DNA from 3 places in the Desulfobacca acetoxidans DSM 11109 genome. Region 1 is predicted to be linked to each of the others. Evidence: riboswitches for the same ligand, from Rfam matches in the RefSeq annotation. Region 1 holds a riboswitch; each other region holds the start of a gene.

What was found. Region 1 has a riboswitch for cobalamin ahead of DESAC_RS15015 (helix-turn-helix domain-containing protein). Riboswitches for the same ligand answer to the same signal wherever they lie in the genome.
Region 2: another riboswitch for cobalamin. It lies ahead of DESAC_RS11115 (TonB-dependent receptor plug domain-containing protein); the one in region 1 lies ahead of DESAC_RS15015 (helix-turn-helix domain-containing protein).
Region 3: another riboswitch for cobalamin. It lies ahead of DESAC_RS02925 (hypothetical protein); the one in region 1 lies ahead of DESAC_RS15015 (helix-turn-helix domain-containing protein).

Annotation. Positions count from the first base shown of each region.
Region 1 covers NC_015388.1:922,446-930,421, forward strand. Annotated here, with positions in the region: gene DESAC_RS03905 (hypothetical protein) at 1-10, opposite strand, end outside; gene DESAC_RS03910 (type II and III secretion system protein family protein) at 64-1,455, opposite strand; gene cpaB (Flp pilus assembly protein CpaB) at 1,691-2,764, opposite strand; gene DESAC_RS03920 (TadE/TadG family type IV pilus assembly protein) at 2,885-3,310, opposite strand; gene DESAC_RS03925 (A24 family peptidase) at 3,307-3,813, opposite strand; gene DESAC_RS16925 (Flp family type IVb pilin) at 3,959-4,156, opposite strand; gene DESAC_RS15015 (helix-turn-helix domain-containing protein) at 4,447-5,226, opposite strand; cobalamin riboswitch at 5,494-5,679, opposite strand; cobalamin riboswitch at 5,966-6,151, shown strand; gene DESAC_RS16450 (lytic transglycosylase domain-containing protein) at 6,315-7,319, shown strand; gene gspE (type II secretion system ATPase GspE) at 7,429-7,976, shown strand, end outside.
Region 2 covers NC_015388.1:2,484,397-2,492,372, forward strand. Annotated here, with positions in the region: gene DESAC_RS11115 (TonB-dependent receptor plug domain-containing protein) at 187-2,505, opposite strand; cobalamin riboswitch at 2,721-2,908, opposite strand; gene cobJ (precorrin-3B C(17)-methyltransferase) at 2,981-3,748, opposite strand; gene DESAC_RS11125 (cobalt-precorrin 5A hydrolase) at 3,745-4,818, opposite strand; gene cobM (precorrin-4 C(11)-methyltransferase) at 4,775-5,554, opposite strand; gene DESAC_RS11135 (bifunctional cobalt-precorrin-7 (C(5))-methyltransferase/cobalt-precorrin-6B (C(15))-methyltransferase) at 5,556-6,800, opposite strand; gene DESAC_RS11140 (cobalt-precorrin-5B (C(1))-methyltransferase) at 6,797-7,954, opposite strand.
Region 3 covers NC_015388.1:691,720-699,695, reverse strand. Annotated here, with positions in the region: gene DESAC_RS02935 (radical SAM protein) at 1-214, shown strand, start outside; gene DESAC_RS14970 (hybrid sensor histidine kinase/response regulator) at 239-3,079, opposite strand; cobalamin riboswitch at 3,445-3,636, shown strand; gene DESAC_RS02925 (hypothetical protein) at 3,926-4,183, shown strand; gene DESAC_RS02920 (TonB-dependent receptor plug domain-containing protein) at 4,223-6,295, shown strand; gene DESAC_RS02915 (adenosylcobinamide amidohydrolase) at 6,467-7,976, shown strand, end outside.

The DNA.
Region 1 (7,976 bases):
CCCCCGTCAAGGTTCCGGTCTTCTGCGGCGCGCGGTTCTCCCGCCGGCCTGAGATTGGGCCGCTCAACGGGAAAACCCGATTTCTCCCACAAAACTGGGGGCCTTGGCGGGGGGGGGGGCGCTGGAAGCGCCCGTTTTCGGCCACCCCCGATTCAGTATGAAGAAATCCAGGTCGCTTACGTCCCGCTCCATATTACTGCCGGGCAGGGCCGGAACTTCCTGAGGGTTCAGGGCCCGGACAATTTTCGGTTTGACAATGATCATCAACTCGGTCTCACTCCGTTGAAACTCTTTGCTGGTAAAGAGGGTTCCGAGAATGGGCAGGTTTCCCAGAAATGGAATTTTTTTCACCGTAGAGCGGAAATCGTCTCGGAGCAGGCCGGCCATGGCAAAGACCTGGCCGTCTTTGAGCTGCAAAGTGCTATGCCCAGTTCTGGTGATCAGACCGGGCACCGTTGTACCACTGGAAGTAGTAGTCCCCAAGGTATAATCCGGGGCGCTGACCTCCGGATCAACGGAGATGGTGATGGTCTCGTCACCCAACACATAAGGGGTGAATTTGAGCATGACGCCAAATTTCTTAAAATCAGTGCCGGGTGTGCCCGTTGAACCAACTGTTTGGTAAGGTATCTCTCCGCCCACCAGGAAATGGGCTTCCTGGCCGCTCATGGTCACTAAGGTGGGACTGGCCAGCAGTCTGGTCAATCCCTGTCCCTGGAGGAGACTCACAATGCCTAGGATATCGTCATTCAAACCATGGACTAGCGCCTGGAACGCCGAGCTGTAGGGGGAGGCGAGGGCGGCGACGGACGCCAGGGAGGATGTCTTGGTATCGCTGCTTCCCGTCGGCCACTGGGAGACCGTCGTCCGATCTCCCGCCATGGCGCCGGCGGCGGTGCCGCTGGGGAAAACGGCCACCTTATAATCCTTATCCAAAAGGAACCCGAGGCCGAGCTGTTTGATGCCCGACCGCGAGACTTCGGCAACCTTCACTTCCAACTGCACCTGCTGGGAACCCATCACGGTAATCATATTGGTACATTCACCAAAAAAAAATTTGGCGATTTTATCTACTTTATCAAGGTCGCCCTGGCTTTCCACGGCGCCGTCTAGCATCACCCCCTCGGGCAGGCGCTCGACCTTCACCCGGGCCCGGGGCACGAGGCGGCGAATCGCTGCCTGAACGTCGTTCCAGACCTTGTCATCAAAACTGACTACGATTTCGTAGGTCTCGGCATAATTATCTCCGTGCCACAATGTCAGAGACGTGACCCCCTGTTTAACTTTGCCGACAATGAACAACTGGGTGGGGGTAAGAAGCTCGGCGTCGGCCAGGCTAGGGTTAGCCAGCACGACTCTCGTGATGGGCCGCTGCGTGCGCTTCACAAAAGACATGTGGGGGGCGATGACTATCCTGCCTGCCTTGCTGGCGAAGTCGGATTCATTTTCAGCCAAAACCGCCCTCCCGGAAGTCAACAGAAAAAACAGCAAAACGATGCTTAACCAACGACTCAAATACATTCCTTCTGAAGCTGCATTACCCGCACCGGGCAGTTTGTCAACCTGGCCGCGTCCTTCGGGATAAAAGTTTCTCTTATATTTTTTCCTTGCCAGGTTTGGCTGTGCCGCGTTCCACGTCGTGGCGTCGGCCAGGAGAGCCCAACACGGCGCCACCTGGCGGCCGACTCTATTACTCGTATTCCTTAAAGAAAGGTTTTACATGGGCCCTGGTCCCTTTATAGACATCAATACGGTTATATTCTTTTTTTCTCATCAAGAGAGAGCTGAGCTCCTGGCCCGGCGAGCATACCAACCGGCGGTCGCGCTTGTTCCTGGACACTAACCGAATGATATCCTTGCTGGTGGCATCCAGGGCGCAAGTCACTTTCTCCGCATCGTGGGGTGTCATTTGTAGAGTTACAAGGCGGACCGGCTCATTGTCCTCGGTATTTGGTTCGAGACCTTTTTCGCTCACCAGGACCTCCACGTCTTGCAGGAGGGTCCGCGTTACCATTTCATAGTCCGTTACCGTACCCTGAGCGCCGGCGGCGACGTTGCCACCGCTGGCAAATCTACTGAAAGGGCAGGTCAGGAGCACGTCCACTCGGTCGCCCCGGCGCAAGTTGGCGCAAATACCATCTGTATCCCGAACTTTCAGGGTAACGGCCCTCATTCCCGGATGGATCCAATCCGTAGCGTCGCCGTCGGGTTTCAACAAGAAGGCGGTCCCCTCCTGGTGCGCGAAGGCAATATCCCGAAAATTGTGAGGCCTAGCATCATTAGCCTGGCGGGCTAACAGACTGATTTTTGCCTGCGACGCGGCAGCTAAAAGGGTCGCTCCTTGATCGGGGGTGACTAATAATGTGACGGTCCAGTCTTTTTCTCCCTTTTGCTTCGATTGTCCCTTGGTGTCAGCCTCCAGGGTAACATCAAAAACCTGAACCCGGTCCAAGACAAGTCTGGCGACGGAGGTATGGGGTGACCCAGGCAACGGCGTGGTCGCCAGCACGTCCACCCAATCTCCCTTAATGACTTTCCGTGAAACGCCAGTTACCTCGTCGACCTTGATGCTCACCGCCCGCATGCCCACCGGGATGTTCTCCGTCAGGTTGACGGCTTTGGGAGGCGGCGCCGGTTTTGCTACAATTTCCGGCTTACTTTCGGTTTTCGGTTTGGAACTGAGATACACAAAGACCGCTTTGGCCGCCGCCAGCCCCAGGAGCAACGCCAAGCCCAATACCAACAATCCGCGCAGTCGCTTCATATACCCTCGTTATCCGGATCGACCTAATAAACCTTAAAATTGGCATATTGATAGCCGCGGTGTCCCGTCAACAATCCATAATCGATATCTATCGCCTGGTAAAAAAAGTCTCTGTGCATATCAGGGAAAGGCAATAACAGCCTTGGCACTTAATGTTTTCGGCACCAGGACATCGGGGAGATAGCCTGTAAGAGAACTGTAGGGGAGATTAAGAACTTTAACCTCAAGCAGGCGAGGAAACGTCAATTCATCATCCACATCCACCACAATATATGGATCAAGACCACCGGATATCCAGAAGCTTTGCTGCACTGCTGACCGGGCTAACGCCTCAGGGTCCTGTGGACTGCTCTCATCCCACTCTCTCGCTTTTACGCCGGTCCGCGCCCCTGCCATGACGGCGTGCGATAAGGTGATCTGGTAGGTCAGATACCAGCCATATTCTAAAATTGCGAAGAGAATAATAAGCAACACCGGCAGGACCAGCGCAAATTCCACTGCCGCGCCCCCCCGTTCGTCCCAAGCTCCACTTTGTCTAAAATTCACACCAGGTCTCCAAAAACGATGGCCCCAAGAACCCCGGCAGCAATGGGGAGGGAGTATGCCAGAGTTGGTCCGTCTCTTCTTTCTGGCTGGCAGGTCTGGGTCAGGAAAAAAAAGAGCACGTCGTGGGCCACCTCCTTGAAGTTCGCACGTCTTCCCTGAAGCGCGAGCATGATTATGCTGGCAATACCGCCGGCCAGCGCCGCATACAAAAAAATATTGAACACGCGCCCCGGCCCCACCCAGGCCCCCAGGGCAGCCAACAGCTTGACATCTCCTCCGCCCATGCCTCCGAGAGCAAAAAAAGGCAGAAGCAACGCCAGACCGACGACCAGCCCCAGGCAGGCTATCCGCAAGCCTTCCGTCGGACCCAGGATTATCATATTCAGAGCCAGCCCAGCCAGGGCTCCCGATACGGTCAGTACATTAGGGATGCGCCGCCAGCGGAGATCGGTATAGACTGCAAGAAACACCAGAACGACAACGGCTGGCTCAAGAACTTCCAATCTTGTTTGATATCCTCCTCTCTGTATTTACTCAACCTTCCAACCTCTCCCAGGTGTAATTGGTATCAGTTCTTTATCCTCTGAGACGCTGGCTTACTTATAGCTCACCCATCGGTTTTCCAGCCCACCTCGTCGTTCCTCTATTTTACGTCCCCTCCCCTTTCACTTTGGATTCTGCCTCTGATAGTTTAGTATTAATCGCTGAGAAGAGCGATTCGAGCTTTTCACTGAACGTGCCCAAGGCCGTTATGAGCGTTGCCGCCATAATACCAACGATCAAACCATACTCTATGGCTGTCGCGCCAGCCTCATCTCTCCATAAAGAAATTAGCAACCCTGTCATAATTCCTTCCCCCACAATTTTTCGATCTCAGTTAAGGTTCGAGATTTTTTGTTTGAAAAAATATTCCCATTGGAACATATTCTAACAAAGATAAATTGGGAGGGCTTGGACAGAATTGCTGATTTATGAGACGAAGTTGCTCATTTGATGAAACCTTATAACTCTGGCAACATAACCGGATTCCCCCAACCCCTAAACCGAGGGTTAAGGAGCGATAATAACCGATAAGGCACCTTTCTATTAATCTTTGCCATAAAGAAAATGGTGAAGATTAAAGATTTTATTGCTAGTCACGGCTGGGTTTTCAAACTCTTTTTGTATTCCGAGGGACTTCGGCCCTCAATTTTTCTAAAAACTCTTCCAAAGTAAGATAGATCACCAAACCCAACGGCATAACAGGCCTCGGAAATATTCAAGTTATCATCTTTCATGAGTGCTTTGGCCTGGGTCACCCGTTTGCGGTTGAGGTATTCTTTGAAAGACAGTCCCATGATTTCCTTGAATTTCCGGACAAAATGAAATTTGCTCAAGTTGCTGATTTGACAGACCTTGTCCAAAGTCAACGCCTCATGATAGTTCTCATCAATAAATTGAACCGCCTTGGTGATGACATTGTATTCCTGCTTTGCCATTCCCGGGATCAACCTTCTTTCCAGGGAAATGAGGGCTTGACAAAGCAGTTGCAGTCGTTCAGCGATCAACTGATAGACATTTCGCATCATGGCCGAATGGACGCTCAGTTTCAGGAAGCTCTCTCTGGACAGGAGGAGAACTTCCATAGTCGTCAAGGACTCAATATCATACAGGGAGGAGCCATTTTCCAAAGCAGCCATCTCCCCAAAAAGCTCCCCGTCTCCGAGGAGATGGAATCGTATCGTTTCACCATACCTATCCTTCACTCTCATCTCTGCCGTTCCCGACATGACAATACCAATGCGGTCAATGCTTTCTCCTGTCTGACTCAGAAGAAATCTTTTTGGAAAAACCTCTTTCTTCGAAGACGCTGCTATTTCACGCAAGCAATTCTCCGGGAGTCCTAAAAAAATTTTAGTGGCTCTTATGACCTGCATGGTGTTAAGCCAACGATTCCCATTTTGGATCGGTTGAAATCTCTATCCCCAATGAGCTCTTGAAAGCCGAGCTGATAATTTCCAATATTCTCCTTCAATATACTTACTCTTTTGTCCCATCCGGCCCCAAAAAACTAAGGGATGATCAAAAAAAAATCCCTGAGTCCGTGCGGACCCAAGGATTGCACCCAGATTACTTGATCCCTGGCTTGGCTATAAAGATTTGCCTTCTCTTCATAACCCAGGCATACCCATTACCTCGTGGGTATACCAATAAGCTCACAGGCAGGTCTTCTGACTCCCGGATTATCCTAGTCCCTGCGCCTTCCCATTCCCTTCAGGTAAACAGTGGCAATTGCAGGTTTCGTCCCCGGTTACAGCGGCGGGACCGCGCCGGGTTCGCACCGGCTTCCCTATTAAACCCCTTGGGGTGCCTGAAACTAAAAAAGTGTATAATTTGATTTGCCGTCTTTGTCAAGAGAAAAAACTTTCTATAGGTTGATTAGATTTTATTACAAGATAATAATAACACCGTATAATTCAATCTTCCCGAGCTATCATGTTCGTCTCCGTATTTAAAGACGAGCCCTAAAAATGCGCCTGTTTTCTTCCAGGACACCCCTGAGCCAGATCGTCTCAAAATCTCTGGGTTAGTCGGACCCCGGCGCGTCCAGATTGGTTTATTGATATTGAAACTGAATTCAACTTTTTTCCGTTGACAAAAAGAATAGATTCACAATATAATCATTTCGCTTCAGGTGCCCCCTTGGGCTTAATAGGGAAGCCGGTGCAAATCCGGCACGGTCCCGCCGCTGTAACCGGGGACGAAACCTGCAATTGCCACTGTTTACCTGAAGGGAATGGGAAGGCGCAGGGACTAGGATGATCCGGGAGTCAGAAGACCTGCCTGTAACGAAAGTGCCGTAGTCCGACGTAAAGCTGGATCAGGCCAGGCAGCAGGAGGTAGGGAAAATCTCCTCCGCCCCCCCCGAGGAACAAGTTAAGCTGGGTGCAATCCTTGGGTCCACACGGACTCAAGGTTTTTTATTTGAACCGCCTGCACCCGCAGCGCTCCGGGTCAACTACCCATGAGCTTAAAAAAGCTAACCATATTCCTCGTTATATCCTTAGTCGTGACGCCGGCCGCGGTCGTTGCCAAGATAACCTCTTTACCCGCTGAAAAAGAATCTAGTCCACTAACAACTCGGGGGGAGCACCAACGCTCTACCCCTCAAATACCGGATACCCCGGTAGACCTGGAAGCCCTCCCTCTGGCCAGCCAGATCAGTTCAGCCTCTCAAATCCTTATCCTTGACCAAAAATCCATCCAGCGCCACCGGGAGACGTTGGCTTCCCGCCGATGCCGGCAGGACACCTCCCGACCCCTGATCCTGGAAGGACCCATCCGTTACCGCCGTACTAAGAAGGGAGTGATTCAGATCAGTAACGTGGTGGTCACCTCGAGACCGACAGGGTTAGCGGCGGTATCAACCCAACGCCTACGTCTGAGGGAAGGACTTGCCCATACCCTGGCCCAGCCCTCCCCGCCAGGGACCGGCGAACCCCAACCATCAATGGTGGTTCAGCGGGATCTCAAGGGCCCATTGCATATCATTACAAAAAAATCGGAGCCGCCACTCTTGGCAGTTCTGCCAATTCCTCCAGCTTTGGACTGGATTGCTCCGGATCTGGCGCCCATCGTGGTGGAAGCGGCTAACGCCTACCAGTTGCCGCCATCTCTAATTTTATCCGTTATTTGGATGGAGTCCAACTTTGTACCTGGGGCGGTGTCCCCCAAGGGTGCCATGGGGCTGATGCAGTTAATGCCGGGAACTGCGGCCGACCTGGGGGTCCAGGACCCGTTCTATCCTCGGCAGAACATTATGGGGGGCAGCCGGTACCTCCGGCATCTGTTGAATTCTTTTGACGGCTCTCTGCCCCTGGCCATTGCTGCTTACAACGCTGGTCCCCGCCGAGTGGCGCAGGCGGGCTACCAGGTTCCGGAAATCAAAGAGACCAAGCAATTTGTCAGTCAAGTGCTGAGGCTTTATGGTTTATTAGAAAAGTCGCTTAAGCCGCGTCTGCCGAATTGATGCCTGTTGATCTAAATCCACTGTTAATATGTCTATTAAAACCGGTCGCTCGCGAAAAGGATTAGAAGGATTATTTTGATAAATACCTTACATTTTAAGGGAAAAAGGGATGAGTCCCCATCTCAAAGACATCGGTGTGATTGAAGCTTTCCCAGGTCTATCTGTCCGCTATCTAAGGGAAAATCAAGTAATTCCTTTGAAGCATGAAGACGGTCGGGTATTGCTGGCCATGGCCACCCCTGAAAATGAGGCGTTACGGGCGGCCCTGGAAGTGGCCCTGGGCAAACCCGTAGTTATCCTGCCGGCTCCGGCAGAAGAAATTCTGGAAGTTATCCAAACGGTTTATGAGCCCGGCAGTCCCATGTCACGTCTGGTGGACGACCTGGATGCCGAGGACTTGGATCTGGAAAGTGAAGAGACCTCCGAAATCGGCCATCTGCGGGATATGGCCCGTGAAGCCCCCATCATTCAATTAGTGAATCTCCTATTACTTCGGGCTATCCAGCTGGGGGCCAGTGATATCCATTTAGAGCCGTTTGAAAATGACTTTCGAGTCCGCTATCGCAAGGATGGCATTCTCCACGAAGCCGAATCTCCTCCCAAGGGACTACAGGCCGCAGTGTTGTCCAGGTTGAAGATTATGGCCCGGCTGGATAT
Region 2 (7,976 bases), 1.6 Mb from region 1:
AGGGCAGGAAAGCGAAAGGCATCCCGCCTTCTAAAATTCACCGGCACCAATTTTCATGCTTCGCCGGTAACCCGTTGGTAATGAGCATTACCTTGGCTAACTTTAAAATTCCCCTCCGAATCTGTCAAGGAGAAAATAGGTATCGGCCTGTGACTCCAACAGTAGATAACCACCGGGTAGCGGTCATTAAAATCTCAGCGTTATCTGACTCCAGATGGTCCGGCCCGGCGAGGGGTAGTAATAAAAGTATTCCCGATCGAGCATGTTATCCACCGACAGGGAGAGGTCCATATACTTCACCGGGGTAAAGATTATCTTGGAATTCAGAGTGAAATAGGGATCGTAGGAACCGTAGACATTGTTGTATTGATCGCTGTTGTCGTCCCTGCTTATCAATTTGCTGACATAGTGTCCCGAGAGAAATCCCTTGACTTTCCAATAGGTAGCCGTAATCCCAAAGTTGAATTGCTGTCGGGGAGTGTAGGTGATCTTTTTACCCACTGATTCCGGATTAAAAGGATTCTCGTTGATCCGGGCATCTAATAGGGTGGTATTGCCGAAAACCTCCAGCCAGGACCAGAGCTTCTGGGTAATCTCCAGCTCAACCCCTCTAATGGTCGCCTTACCGGCGTTCTTATAAATCTGGGTTTTGCCGGTGATGTCTGCAGGATCGGTCACCCGATAAATCAAATCATCAACGTAATTTTCAAAGTAGGTCGCGGTAAAGACCATCCCTTCCAGCGGTTTCATGGTGGTGCCAATCTCCCACGAGGTAGCAGTTTCCGGGATCAGATCGGGATTGCCCTTGTATAGGGTACCGCTGCTGGCTAGCCACGTGCGGTAAAGTTCATAAATATTTGGAGCCCGAAAGGCGCGTCCCACAGATGCCCGCCAGGTCATCCACTCCAGAGGACGATAGAGAAAGGCAAGTTTGGGGCTGAGCGCCAGTTTGCTCCGGCCAGGCAGGTATACTGTGGGTGTACCGGCAGATGCCATGTAATTACCTCCGTAAGTCTCCCACCAATCCAGCCGGACCCCGAGCACCGTATTGAACTTGGGATGCCAGGCGATTTCGTCCTGGAGGTAGAGCCCAATATTTCGGTCCTGGCCGCCGCTCATTTGGGTGAGTGTCGATACCGCATCAGGGTAACGCCAATTGTTCACCGAATACGTCTTGCTGTTCGACCAGCCGCTATTATAAGAGATGCCGCCCACCAACTGCTGTTTCTGGCCGATGGCCTGGTCCACCTGCAATTCGGCTATCCAGTTCTGGCTTGGGGAGAAAGAGGAGGTTCCAGGCCCCCCGCTGAAAGTGGTCAGTGGGTTGGAGGAACTGGGGGAAGCGCTCCAATTAGTCGGTTGATTCAGCAGCCCCCCGTGAAACTTGATCCTCGTGGTTTCAGTAAGCTGATTATCGGAGGTCAGATTATACACCTGGGTTTGATCGCGCCCGTCGCCGTTCAGGAAGGCTCCTTCCTGGAGATTCTTAAATTGGGTGTTGGTACCAGACAGACCCACAGTTCCTCTGACCACTGAGCTGCCGGTGGCGGTATCGCGCAGATAGGAATGGTACATATCATAGCCATAGTCGTTCCAGCTCTGCAGGGTGCTGAACTCAACCCTATGGCCCGGGGCGATATCCCAACTTATCTTGCCGTTCATACTGTAATCATTCCAGTTATAATCACCGGTATCTCCAATAATGTTGGTGGGGGTGCCGGTGGTCGTATGAGTAGGTTGCCAGCCCACCACCTGGGTGGCCGGGGTCCCCGTGCTGGCCGTTTTGGTCACCAGGCTGGAGGGGTAGCCGGCGGAGATGCGATAATTAAATCCCGCCTGAACACTCACTTTATTCCAGAGGCGGTCCCCCACTCCGAGGTAGTAGGTCCAGGAATCGTAGGTGCCATAGCCGCCCTGGGCTACACATTCCAGTTTCTTCGGGGTCTTGGTAATGATATTGATGACCCCGCCCATGGCGTTGCCCCCATACAAGGCGGAAAATGGTCCCCGGACTACCTCTATGCGTTCGATATTTTCCACCGGCATACTGCTCCAGGCCACGCCGTTGCTGTAGGCGTTGGCAATGTTCTGGCCGTCCAGCAGAACCAAGGTGCGTTTCTGGCCCTCCGCCGGGAAACCGCGCAGATTCACGTTGGTCATACTATCTCCATAGATTCGGCGCCGATTATCGACTGCTCCGGGAACCTGGGCCAAGGCTTCGTCCACCGTCTTGATGTTCTGTTTCCTTAGGTCGTCCTTGGTGATAACGGTAATACTGGCCGGAACATCGTCGGGGTTGCGTTCGGTCCTGGTAGCCGTCACGACAACCTTATCGATGCCATGGACTTTTTCTGCATCCTCCAAGATTTTTGCCTGGGTATCCACAGTAGTCCGGCCAACAGTGGCCTCTTCCTCCGGCAACGATACTTTCCGGTCCCACTCCTGAGCAGACCCAATCCCAGACGACACCACTAAGACTACCAGAACAGACAACCAACATTTCATTGTTCTTTCCCCTTTCATGATTTCTCAAGCGTAGTTGTTGCCACCATCAACATCTTATTTGCCCCTTACCCTGTTCTTCTTCATTGATGGACCAAAAAAAATCCTTGAGTCCTTATGGACCCAAGGATTGCACCCAGTTTAGCTTGTTCCTCAGGTTGGCTGGAAAGATTTACCTATCTCTCGCCCCTCAGCCGGTCTCAATACGACGTTAAAACGCGGCATCTCGGTTACAGGCAGGTCTTCTGGCTCCCGGATCATTCTCTTCCCTACGCCTTCCCATCTTCATTGCCCAAGACAGTGGCATACTGTAGGATTCGTCCCCGGTTACAGCGGCGGGACCGTGCCGGATTTGCACCGGCTTCCCTATTAAGCCCCTCAGGGCTCCTGTAACTTTAACAACAAAATGTCTTTGGAGAGGCACCCCTCCCTTCCGAATAGTTAAGTATTACCCGCCTTTAATCCCGGCCTAGAACGTCTATTGGTCCCCCACCTGATATTTGGCGAGATAGCCTCGCGGCGTAACCAGGTAGGGACCGTATTGGAAACTTTGGGAATTGCCCACTATAATGATGGTTTGCATATCCACCGGCTGTTTCGGGAGATGCTCCAGAGTGGTCACGATGATTTCCTCTCCCGCGCGCCTGGCCCGCCTTACCAGACCCACGGGGGTGAGAGGTTCCCGATAGCGGAGGACAAGCTCCACCACCGCTTTCAACTGCCAATCCCGTTTCTTGCTTTTGGGATTGTAGAGGACGATGACAAAATCACCCTGAGCCGCTGCCTCAACCCTTCGCTGGATAATTTCCCAGGGGGTGAGGAGGTCGCTCAGCGAGATGGCGGCAAAATCGTGCATCAGAGGGGCTCCTAAAAGCGCGGCTCCCGCCGTTAGGGCCGGGATGCCAGGAATCACCTCGAGAGAAAAGTCCAACTCGTCGTTGCTATCAACCTGGCCCACTTTAAGGCCCTGCACGGCACAGAGTTCCAAGACCAAACCGGCCATACCATAGATACCCGCATCCCCGCCGGATACCAGGGCCACCCACTGGCCGGCTCGGGCCCGGTCGATGGCGGCCTGGCAGCGTTTGACTTCACCCTGCATCCCGGTAGCCACCACTTCCTGGTGGGTCAGGAGAGAGGTTATCAAGGTGATGTAGGTCTGATAACCCACCACCACCCGAGCAGCCTTTAGGGCCTCTTGGGCCTTAGGGGCCAGATATTCTACTGCTCCCGGTCCCAGACTCACGATGGCCAGATGGCCCGGGCTACTGCCACGGTGACGTTGGCACTCTTGTGTTTGGGTATTAGGAGTTCCCCCTGTCCCGCCTTCAGGGCTGCGGCTTCGCTGACGCTCTTCGCACCCACGTGGCGGGTCACCTGTGCTGACGGATGCGGCACCGGCACGTGTTCCAGTTCCTCTGCGGTATACCATAACAATTCCACTTCCAGCCGACGGGCCGCTTCCTTGAGCCCCGGCTCGTCTTTTTTTGCGGCGATGGTGGCCAACGCCTTCAGGGAAAGAAGTGAAAGCCCGGCCTGCCGGAAAACCTCCTGAATATGATCCAGTATTTCCAATGATGGAGTGCCCCTGTGGCAGCCCACCCCGGCAATCAGGCTCCTGGGACGCAGCCGCAGCCATCCAGTTGGCCAAGACCGCTCCCGGCAACCCACATACACCGTGGGTTGGGGGCTACCAGCCAGTGCAGCTTCCAAGGCGGCTTCCCGGTGAAAAAGATGAGGATACCCTGCCAGAACCGTGGCCAAGCGGTCCTCGGGGTCCACCAATCGCACGGGTTTGCCGGCCAGGAGAGCCATGGACACCTCCTTAACCCCGGTTGGATTTTCGATGATCAACCCAGCTTGGGCAGCCAAAAGATCCAAAGCAGGAAGCCCCTGGATATCTGTGGCAGTAGTGATTACCGGAGTACCGCCGAGAGTTGCGGCCACCCGACAGGCCAGCTCATTGGCCCCCCCGAGATGGCCGGAAAGAAGGCTCACCGCAAATCGGCCCTCCTGGTCTAACACTACCACCGCAGGGTCGCGGTCTTTGCCCTGAAGAAGAGGAGCTACTTGTCGTACTACGATCCCGGCAGCCATAATGCATACCAGATCGCGATCATTGGTGAAGGCCTCGGCAAAGACGTCAGTCAGCCTGTCAAAAGTATGTTCCCCGGCTGTTGCCCAAGAGGCCGGAAGCCAACATTCAGTGCCTTCCAGGGTCTGACAGAGACGCCGGGCCAGACGAACTCCGGCGGGCGTCAGGGCAACCACTCTAATCGGCCGCATCCCGGTAGCCATGAGCAAAGGTTTTGTCATAGAGACGTGAGCACACCTGAAGACGATCCTTCGAAGTAGCCAAGGCCGGGCCTATTAAGATCAAGGCCTGGCGGTTGATGCCGGCTGCACGGACTTTGGGTATAATATCGGCCAGGGTGCTCCGGATAAGACGCTCATCCGGCCAACTTACCCGGTAGGCTACTACTACCGGTGTCTCCGGACCGTAAGCGTCGGCCAGCTGCTCTACCACCCGGTCTAGAAGCTGGACGCTGAGATAAATCACCAGGGTGGCGCCGTGCCCCGCCAGCGACCGGAGGTTTTCCCGCGGCGGAACCGGGGTCCGGCCCTCCGCCCGCGTGAGAATGACCGTCTGCGCCACTTCCGGCAGTGTCAGTTCCTGCACCAGGGCAGCGGCGGCCGCTGACGCCGCAGTGACTCCGGGTATCACCCGGGAGGGGATACCCTCTCGTTCCAGAAGCGCCACCTGTTCCTGCAGGGCGCTAAACAGGCTGGTATCCCCGGAGTGCAACCGCACTACGTGTTTGCCAGCCCGGTGAGCCGCAGTCAGGCGGGCAACAATCTCCTCCAGGGCCAGGGGGGCAGTGTCCACCATCTCTGCCTCGGGAGGTGCCCAGGCCAGAACGGCGGGCGATATTAGGGAACCGGCATAAAGCAGCACTTCCGCCTGAGACAGGACCTTCATGCCTTTTACGGTAATAAGCTCCGGATCTCCAGGTCCGGCTCCCACAAAGATTACGGGATGTCGCTCTGTCATCTTACCTCGCCAGGGCCGAACCGGTGATAACCCATACGGGGTTCAGTGTCTGTAAATAAGATCCCCCTGCCAAGGGCTGAGCCCGGCTGACCTGAAGTTGAATAATATCTATCAGATAATTCTCACGGAGCAAAATCTTTCGGGCCTTTTCCAAAGTTTCGAGGAGGGTAGCGGTGAGAGCCACTTTGCCGCCCGGCCGTAGGCAAGACAGAACCTCACAGAGGATATCTTCCAGATCCACGCCCCCGCCGCCGATAAACACCCGGTCAGGATGAGTCAGGACGGCCAGACATGCAGGAGCCCTACCGCAGATGACCTCGAAATTATCCACCTGTAACTTTTCCCGGTTGGCAGTGATCTGGGCGGCGCGCTTCGGGTTCTTTTCCACGGCCACGATGCGTCCCCGACCGATCAAGAGACTGGCCTCCAACCCCACGGAACCGGTGCCGGCGCCAATATCCCAGAGCACCTGGCCCGGATAAAGCTCGAGCTTCGCCAGAACTACGGCCCGCACCTCGGCCTTGGTAATCAAGCCTCGTTCCGGGCAGTAAAACTCTTCCGGCATACCCAGATGGAACATCGGGTCTTTTCCAGGGAGGCGACCCTGACGGTTCCTGAAAGGAGCGGATATTAAATCCAACACCACTATATTTAATGGGGAAAAGGTCCTGTCTGCCGCTTCATCCAAACTCATCCAGGCAAATCGTTCGGTTTCCAGACCCAAGTCTTCCAGGACGCAGAGCCGGGCTTCGATCCGCCCGGATTTTAGCAGGCGTCGGGCGATAGCATCAGGCGCGTGAGCCGGATCGGTATAAATGAACCACAAGCCAGGCGCATTCAGGGCGGCATCGAGGGATTCCCAACCCCGGCCGTGCAGGCTCACCACTTGGGCCATCTGCCAGGCCGTTTGCAGACGACCCGACGCCGCCTGAACTGCGGTGATATTAGGGTGAATTCTCACGTTTTCCGGTCCTAACAGACGCACCACCATTGGGCCTATACCGAAAAAATTGGGATCTCCTGAGGCCAGGATCACTATCTGCCGATACTGGGCCAGTTCACCTAGTTTGAGAATCACATGTTCCGGGTCCTTCCCCAAGATGATCTTTTCGGCAGGATGTTCGGGAAAATAAGCCAGGTGACGCCTGCCCCCCACCAGCACCTGGGCTCCTTTGATGATATCAAGGGTTCGGAGGGTAAGGTCGGTTAACGACATCCCCAAACCCACCACCTGGACGGGGATCATGACGATCCTCTCACCCTGTCTCGCCAAAAAAGTGGAAGACCGTCGAGATCTAATATCACTGTGGCAAGTTCGGGGCCGGGGCCAGCGAGTTTCCGGAGGGCCGCCAGCATCCGACGACCCACCTCTGCCACCATTGCCTTTTTATGTGCTTCCGGAAGCATTTCCAGAACTTGTCGGGCAGTATTGGCTTGGACCACCGCTTGGGACAGGAGGAAATCACCGGTGATTTCTTCGGTCCAGCGGCCCAATTCTCCAAAGTTGGCCAACCCCTGGGAAGCATGAGTATGGCTGAAACCCTGGGCCATTTTCAAGGCCTTGCCAAAAAAGGCACCTATGGTGAGGTGGCTGAATCCCAGCCTAACCGCAGTCTTCAGAGCGAAACCCACATAGTCCCCCATCTGCACAAAGCCCTCCTCCGGCAGATGGGGAATAATTCTCTTAAGATACTCCTCGCTTTTGCCACCGGTAGTGAGGACAACACCAGTAAGTCCCACGGCCCGGGCTACTTTAAGGGCGCTCACCACGGTCGCCCGATACGCTTGGTGGGAAAAGGGCCTGACCAGTCCGGTGGTGCCCAGAATGGAGATCCCCCCCAGGATTCCCAGCCGGGGATTGAGTGTGTGGCGGGCGATTTCTTCCCCCTGGGGCACAAAAATTTCCACGGTAAACCTCAGGGGTAGATTATTACCGGCCAGTTGCCGTATGGCAGCCGTAGTCTGATGCAGCATGCGCCGGGGCACCGGATTGATGGCCGGTTCGCCGACGGCCACAGGCAGTCCGGGCTTGGTCACCCGGCCTACCCCTTCACCCCCCCGGAAAGTCTCTGACTCCTGACAATCTGCAGAGGAAAACCAGACCCGGGCACCGATCACCGCCCCATGAGTGGCGTCCGGGTCGTCCCCGCCGTCTTTGACCACTAGGGCCTCGCCCCGGGAACCGTAGCTACCATGGCTAAGCAGGGGGACGGTCAATTTCCCGCCTTTGGGAAGACTAACCTCCACTGCTTCGGAACAGGGCAGGCCAAGCAATTCCCGCAAGGCGCCCTGAGCGGCGGCGGCGGCCGCGGTGCCGGTGGAAAAACCCACCTTAAGCTGCCGACGCCGTCCGGGCAGCTTGACCGATCCATTTTCCTCAGGATGATTTAAGCCTTGCACCCGGACCTCCTGCAAAAAAACC
Region 3 (7,976 bases), 230 kb from region 1:
CTGCCGCCAGAGTTCTTTAAACCCGGATTTTTTTGTTTTGCGGGAGCGCCGCCAGGATGAGGTCTTCCCCTGGGATTTTATCGATCATGGCATCCATAAGGAGTATCTCTGGGAAGAATACCAAAACGCCCTGGCCGCGCGGGAGACTCCACCCTGCCAACCCGATATCTGCAGTAGATGCGGGGTATGCCCAAAAAGCCGAGATGCGGTATGAAGTGCTTGTCTCTCCCCCGCTTCCCTATTTCTTCTTCCCGGCCCTTATTATAACGCGACTGAGTTCCACTATGTCCACCGGCTTGGCGATAGCCTCACAAAAGCCATAGTTCTGATAATCAGACAGAATAGGATCGTCAGCATAACCGCTGGTAACGATGACCCGCGCCTGTGGATCGATGGCCTTGATCTTCGCCTGAGCCTCTTTTCCTCCCATACCTCCGGGAACTGTCAGGTCCAGAATAACCGCATCGAAGCCCCGCCCCTCTTTGTGGGCTGCAGTATAGCGCTCAAAAGCCTCCTGGCCATCTTCGGCAAAATCGACTTCATAACCCAAACGCTGCAGCATCTTTCCCAAGGTCTCCCGGACATCGGTCTGATCGTCCATAACGAGAATGCGCCCATGCCCAAAGGCTACCTGTTTCCGTTCGGGGATGACCGATGATACTTTTTTCAAGGAGGCTGGCAGATGGATGACAAAGACGGTTCCCTCCCCCAAGGTAGACTGTACGGAAATATCGCCGCCGTGCTTTTTGACAATAGAAAAAACGGTGGTTAATCCCAACCCGCTGCCTACCTGTTTGGTGGTGAAATACGGGTCAAAGACTTTTGCCAGATATTTGGGAAGAATGCCAACGCCCTGATCGGTTACTGTTATCTTCACGTATTCCCCAGGCGGCAGGGAAAAGCCTGAGCTGGTTTGTAGGACGGCATTTTCGGCCTGCACCCGAATTGCACCTCCGGTAGGCATGGCTTGAACGGCATTGATGGCAAGATTGTGAAAGACCTGACTGATCTGCCCGGCATCGATCTCGGCAGCCCAGAGGTCCGTGGCCAGATTGAATTCACACCGGACCGGGGAACCCCGGGTAGCAAAAATGAAGGTTTCTTGAATCAGCTCTTTCAGATCCGATAATTTTTTTACCGGCACCCCGCCCTGAGCGAAAGTGAGCAATTGCTGGGCCAGGGATTGGGCTTTGAGACAGGCCCCCTCGATAACGATGAGGTTATTCAGTTCCCGGCTGCCGGCTGGCAGGCTTAGGAGGGCCAACCCGGCATTCCCCCGGATGACCGCCAGAATATTGTTGAAGTCATGGGCAATGCCGCCGGCCAGGAAACCTAAAGATTCCAGTTTATCAGCCCGAGCCTGCTCTTCTTCCAACTTCTTCTTCTCAGTAATCTCGGTCATGATACCAACATATCGCAGCCCCCCTTTATTTTTACCTTTAATGGGGTTTAGCACCACCTGCCAGACCGAGGTTGGCTCTCCCCTTAGAGACATTTCTCCTTCAAAAGCCGCCGGACGCCCCTGCTCCACCTGCTGTTTGGCCGCCGTCAGGATGGATTGCATTTCACGAGGCCAGAGTTCACAGAAAGATTGGTCGGGGATACTCCCTTCCTGGACGCCTAATCGGTCCAGACCGACACGGTTAATAGCCAAGAAGCGCCATTTCTGGTCTAAGAGACAGATAATATCAGGTGAACCTTCCACCAGGGTGCGGTAGCGTTCCTCGGACTCCGAAAGGTGGCGTCCGGCATCAAATAACCGCTGTTGAAAAATGTATAAACCGGTGAGGAGAAGGGTAATGAGCAGGGTCAGGCTAAGTGGCAGGAGGCGGTGCAGGCGAATCTTCTTCTGCCAATCCTTGGCATCTACATCCATTCCGACTACAGCCAGATTCTGACCGGTGCTCGCCACCCTAATAAACTCAAAACCGGAAATCCAGGTACCCCAGCGATCAGAGTTAGGACCTTTTACGAAAGCCTGCCCTTGTTGGAGCAAGGTCTTCAGTTCGGCACTAGCTTCATAGTAAATCTGGCCGGGGGGTGAATAATTAGCGCTGCTAACATCCTCACTGTCTACCAGCAAAACCGGATAGGGCGACCGCCAGACCATGAGATAGACAAACCGGCAATCGCCGTTGGCCTGACGGATCGATATTAACTTCTTCTTCAAGTTTTCATAGACCTCGGTTCCCAGATCAGCCTCATTGCCCTGAAGTTGCTTGATAGCCTCGGGGTTGAGTGCCGAAGCCAGTGTTCGGACTCTGGTAATTAATATCTGACGCATATCTGCGTCCAGATACCGGCCATACCAGCCCGTGGCCAGACCTCCTATACCGAGGGTCAAAAAGATGACCAGAACCAAAGCAAACGAGCCGTACAGCGGCCATCTCCAAAGTGCTGCCACCTCTGCCGTCCGCTGCCAAAGCTGGTTCTGGTAGTAAATCCATAATGTTAGCGCCAGACACAGACTAAATAGACTCCGCAGGACCGACATCTGGATTATGTCCGGCGCAGCCATAAAATATTGCTCCCAGTTCTGCCAGGGAACGATTCCAGGATACAACGGTAGAGCTTGGCTCAAAAGCAACCCCGCTAATGACAGAGCCGCACCATGCAGGATACCGGACTTGGTAGAGATAGCTACCTGCCAAAGAGCCACGATAGTCCAAATTGAGGTGGCCAACCTGGCGATAACGGCAGCCGGAAGCCAGACCTGGGAAAGCCCGACCCAAGCACTGGCAATCAGCCCCACTAGATAAAGTCCTGCCAGGGCTCGCCCCCAAACTCGCCATTTCAGGGGCAGGATAATGGAGACCCCAAACTCGGTGAGAAAGACGACATTCGCCAATAGTTGCAGCAACTTCAATCGTTCGCTCAGGACCGGTCCCCCCAGCACCGGCATAATGAGCGAAAACCACTCGAAGCAACACTGACAGAGAGCAAAAAAACCCAGCCAGATAAAAGAGCGGGGGAATTGGGGATGGCGCCTCAACGTCAAGCCGAGAAGAAAGACGAATAAGCAACCTAATCCGGTCAGGAAAGACAGGTAGTCTCTTTGAGCCTGCAGAAGAGCCAGCATGTTCTTTTAACCTACTGCGATTATGGATTAATCCTTTCACACCATATCGTGATGGTAGCCGAAATTTCAAGACCAGCCTGCGGAGTTGCCACTCACAACCCGAGGCGACTCTAACTGGTCCTCCCTGCTCCACCCAAAACTTAAAGACAGAGTGCTCTGACAACGGACAAGAACCCGCTGAACCTGCTCTCACCTAATAGCAATAATAATTTAATATGCAGAATTAATTCGGATATCGGTAAGTCTTTACTCTCTACTGTATCTTAAATTAGGTTATTAGGAAAATAAAAAAATGCTAACAGGCTTAACGCCGTAAGCCGATACCCCATTTTTTGCTTGACAGGAAGGATGTTATTCTATTATAAATGGCCCTAGTTGGTTCAGGTGCTCCATTATGGGGCTTAATAGGGAAGCCGGTGGAAGTCCGGCGCGGTCCCGCCGCTGTAACCGGGGACAAAACCTTGCGAGGTGCCACTGTCTTGGGCTAATAAGATGGGAAGGCGCAGGGAAGAGGATGATCCGGGAGTCAGAAGACCTGCCTGCAATCTTTGTGCTTTTACCCAACGCCAGATTGGGTCAGGCCAGGCTGAGCGAGTTGAGGTAAAACTCTTCAGTCAATCCTAAGGAACAAGCTAAGCTGGGTGCAATCCTTGGGTCCACACGGACTCAGGGATTATTTTTTGGGCAGGCCTTACTCTTTCCTGACGCAGCAGCGTGGCACGGATTACCACTTTTATCTTTTGCCGGAGGTGTCTCCCTTGATTTATCCTCCCTCTCGCAGGCGAGCGGATCAAGGTGCGGGACAAAAGAAATTACTCTGGGGAAATATTCTACAGGAGGAAAGCTATGAAGACAGGGGTGATTGTGTATCTCGTCGGCGGGCAGGAAATTCCGGAGCCCTACGATCTTAAGAACCAGTGCGAGCAGGCAGGGGTCAAAGCCGACCGAGTTGAGTTGGTGGGGAACTACCAGGGCTATTTCACGGTGGAGGACGCCTGGCATTTTTTAACGAGTCGAGGCTGCGGCCATGTCAGCCTTTTGGTAGCGCAATGGGAGCAGCAGCATCTGCAGCCCATGCGGCCACCGGTACGGCTCTGCGGCTGAAACTGTACCGATTATGGTTTCGGGGGGGGGAGAAAAACTATGAAGAGAATACTGTTTTTATTGATATGCTTGGTTTTACATCCGGGGATTGGCTTGGCCCAGGAAACGGCGTCCAGCGAGGGGGTGAATCCGGAGGAAACGACGAACGTCGCAGCCTTAGGGCAATCCACATCCACTTCCGAGGATGTCCAGAAGGTGGATGAGATCATCATTACGGCCACCGGTACGGAGGAGCAGTTGAAAAAAACCAGTGTTTCCTCCACGGTAATCACCGCGCCGGAGATAGAAAAGCGCCAGGTAACCCGGGTGGAGGAAATGCTCCGCTCGGTACCGGGAGTGGTGGTCAACCAGACCGGCAGCCAGGGCGGCAACACCTCTTTATTTATGCGGGGTGGAAATTCCAATATGAGCCAAGTCCTGCTCAACGGCATCCGGCTCAATAATGCCGGTGGCACCTATGACTGGGCCAACCTGACGGTTGACAATGTGGAGCGGATCGAAGTCGTTCGGGGTCCCATGAGTTCGCTCTATGGGGCGGACGCTATGACCGGGGTTACGAATCTCATCACTAAAAAGGGCGTGGGGCCGCCAACTTTCACCTACTCCGGGGCTTGGGGGGCCCATAGCGAAAAAGGACAGTTCATCAGTGAAAATCGCTTCAGTCTTATGGGGAGCGCCAAAGATCGGTTTGGCTATTCCATCGGTTTCAGCCGCATCGACGATCAGGGCATCCTGCCGATCAACAACCGCTTCGGCAGCAACGTGCTAAATGGCCGCTTCGACCTGGACCCGACGGAAAAACTCTCTTTTACCTTCTCTACCCTTTTTATCGACACCTACTTTGGCTATCCGACCGAATATGGTGACCGGGTAGATCCTGCACCCGACCCGAATCAGAACCAGACGCGGACCGACCTCTTATTTGGCCTTACCACCAAATATTCCCCCTATTCCTGGTGGGAAAACGAACTGACCCTGTCTACCTACCACCGGGATTGGAGCTATGATGACGCCTTCGATCCCGTGGACATCTTCGGCGGTTCGGTTTTCCATCCCATTGAGGACCGTTCCAGTCTGGATTATCGCTCCAACCTGCGTTTCAATTTTAGTGATCGGATAGGAACGACTACTACTATCGGCTTGGCAGCCTTTACGGAACGCCTGAAACAGAGCTATGAGAGTTTCGGAGTCTGGCCTTATAGTTCGGAAACCAGAGCCCACCGCCGCAGCGTCGATTTCTATTTTCAGGAACAGATCAGTTTCTGGGAGCGGTTGTTTCTTACCGCCGGTATGCGTCTGGAAGACAATACCGCCTTTGACGGGACCGAGTTCAGCCCGCGGGCCTCGGCCGCCTTTCGGATCACCGAGACCGATACGACCTTGCGGGCCGCCGGGGGGCGGGCCATTAAGGCGCCTACCTTCAGTGAACAGTATTACCAATCCACCACTGCCGTGGGCAATCCCAACCTCAAACCCGAAAAAAACACCTCCTGGGAGGTGGGGGTGGACCAATACGCCCTCAATGACCGGCTGAAGTTCGGACTGACTTATTTCGAAAACCACTTCACCGACCTGATCGCCTACATCACCCGGGCCTGGCCCGCCACATCCTTTTACGGCAATATCAGCGACGCCCGCGTCCGGGGGCTGGAAACCAGCCTGACGGCCAAACCCTTACCTTATTTAACTCTCTCGGCCTCCTACACCTATCTTTTGTCGCAGGTGCTCAGTACCGGGGGCGAAGATCTGGGCCTCAACTACGAGGTCGGCAAACCGTTGGTAAGACGCCCCAAACATACCGTCAGCTTTACCATCAACTATGACCACAAACCCTTTAACGTCAATCTGAATGGCCTCTACGTCGGCAAACGGGATGACTTTTATTACATCACCGATCCTTTTTTTGTCACCCATACCGGCAGGGTCTTTAACCCGAGCTATCTCCTCTTTAATCTGGCCGCAACCTATGATATTGCAGAGAACCTGCGGTATGCCAAAAAAATGCAGCTTCAGGCGCGGATTGGAAATCTTTTTGATCAAAATTACCAGGAAACGTATAATTACTCATCTCCAGGCTTCAATTTTGTAACCGGTTTGCGGTTTGTTTTTTAACCGGTTCTCATCTGGAAATAATGGCTTGAATCTGGTTCCCACGCTGGAGCCTGGGAACAAAGAATGACAGGCAAGAGCCTGGGAACCAGGGAAATGGCAAAATTGAAAAGGGTGAGTTTTGCCAGAGCCTGTTTGGTAGAAAATTTCCACCGGTGGTAATGAGGTTAATTCATGAGAATGGTGCGGAACGGAAAACGATTGCCCGGTAAAAAATTTTATCACAAGGGTTTGTCCAACCTTAGTGTCTCTCTGATCTTATTGAGTGCGGTACTATTCCATACAGCTTCAGCTAATGCCGCCCTCAACCTCACCGATGCCTGGAACCGTCCCCTGACCATCACTCAGCCACCGCAGCGAATCGTCTCCCTGGTCCCTGGAGTTACCGAAATGCTGCTGGCGTTAGGTTTGGGGGAGAGATTGCAGGGCGTTACCATATACGACCACGTCCCCCCGCAGACAGGGAAGCCCGCGGTGGTGGGCGGCTTTTTCTCCCCTAATCTTCAGGCCATCGAACAATGCCGACCGGATTGTATCTTTGTCGCCGATTTGCAGAAGGAGGTGCAGCAGCGATTTAAGGATTCAGGGATTCCCGTGATCAATCTGTCGGCCCGGGCGGTCCAGGACATTTTTGCGCATCTGCGCCTACTCGGGGCTCTGTTTCAACAGGAGTCCAAGGCCGAAGAGTTGTGCCGCCACCTCCAGGCACAACTGGACCTCATCGGCAAGAAAACCGCTCAAATACCCCCTGTGAAAAAACTGCGGGTAGTACGGCTCATGAGTAACCGGGAGATGTTGACACCCGGGGATGACTCTTTTCAGAATGATTTTATCCGGCTGGCTGGCGGCATCCCACCTACCTGGGGGAAAAAGGGTCCCGTAGTTCCCGTCACCCTCTCGGAATGGCAGCAGTTCAATCCTCAGGCCATTTTCGCCTGCGGTCATGACTGGAAGAGATTTCATCAGTTGGTGCAGCAGCCGGGCTGGCAGGAGGTGGAGGGGGTCCGCCAGGGCCGGCTGCTCACCTTTCCCTGCGAACTGACCTGCCGGGCCTCAGTCCGTACCGCAGACTTTATCTCCTGGCTGGCGACCTCTTTATACCCTGAAGAACTCAGCGATGTCCGAAAGGTCGTCCTGAAACAGGAAATACTCGCCCGTAAGCCTCTGCATCTGGACCTGCCGTATGTCCGCCAGACTGAGGTCGTCACCAGCCGCATCCTGGACTTTGAACATAAATCCCTGGTCATCGATTTCACCACACCGGTGCAGGTCATCTCCACCCTCGAAGGACCCCGCAGCGGCATCCTGACGGCAGGCAATCATTATACCCCGCCCCCGTGCTGGCCCATCAGCCACTATCTGGGTCTGGAGAAAGACCGTCGTCTGGTGTACAATGTTCTGAAAAAAACCGAGGGCAAAACATCCTTCCTGTTTACCGGCGCTGACATGGGGAATCTCTCGGTTCAGAAGGCTGACTTCAAGGACCTCAAGCTTTACGCCCTCGTAACTGCCGGGGTGGAGAGCAACGCCCTGCGCCTCTCCCAAGATGAGGGCCGTTACTACGAACCCGGAACCATCAATATTATTGTCTTAAGCAATTATCGATTGTCTCCCCGGGCCATGAGCCGGGCTCTGATCGCGGTTACTGAGGCCAAGACCGCGGCACTGCAGGACCTGGATATTC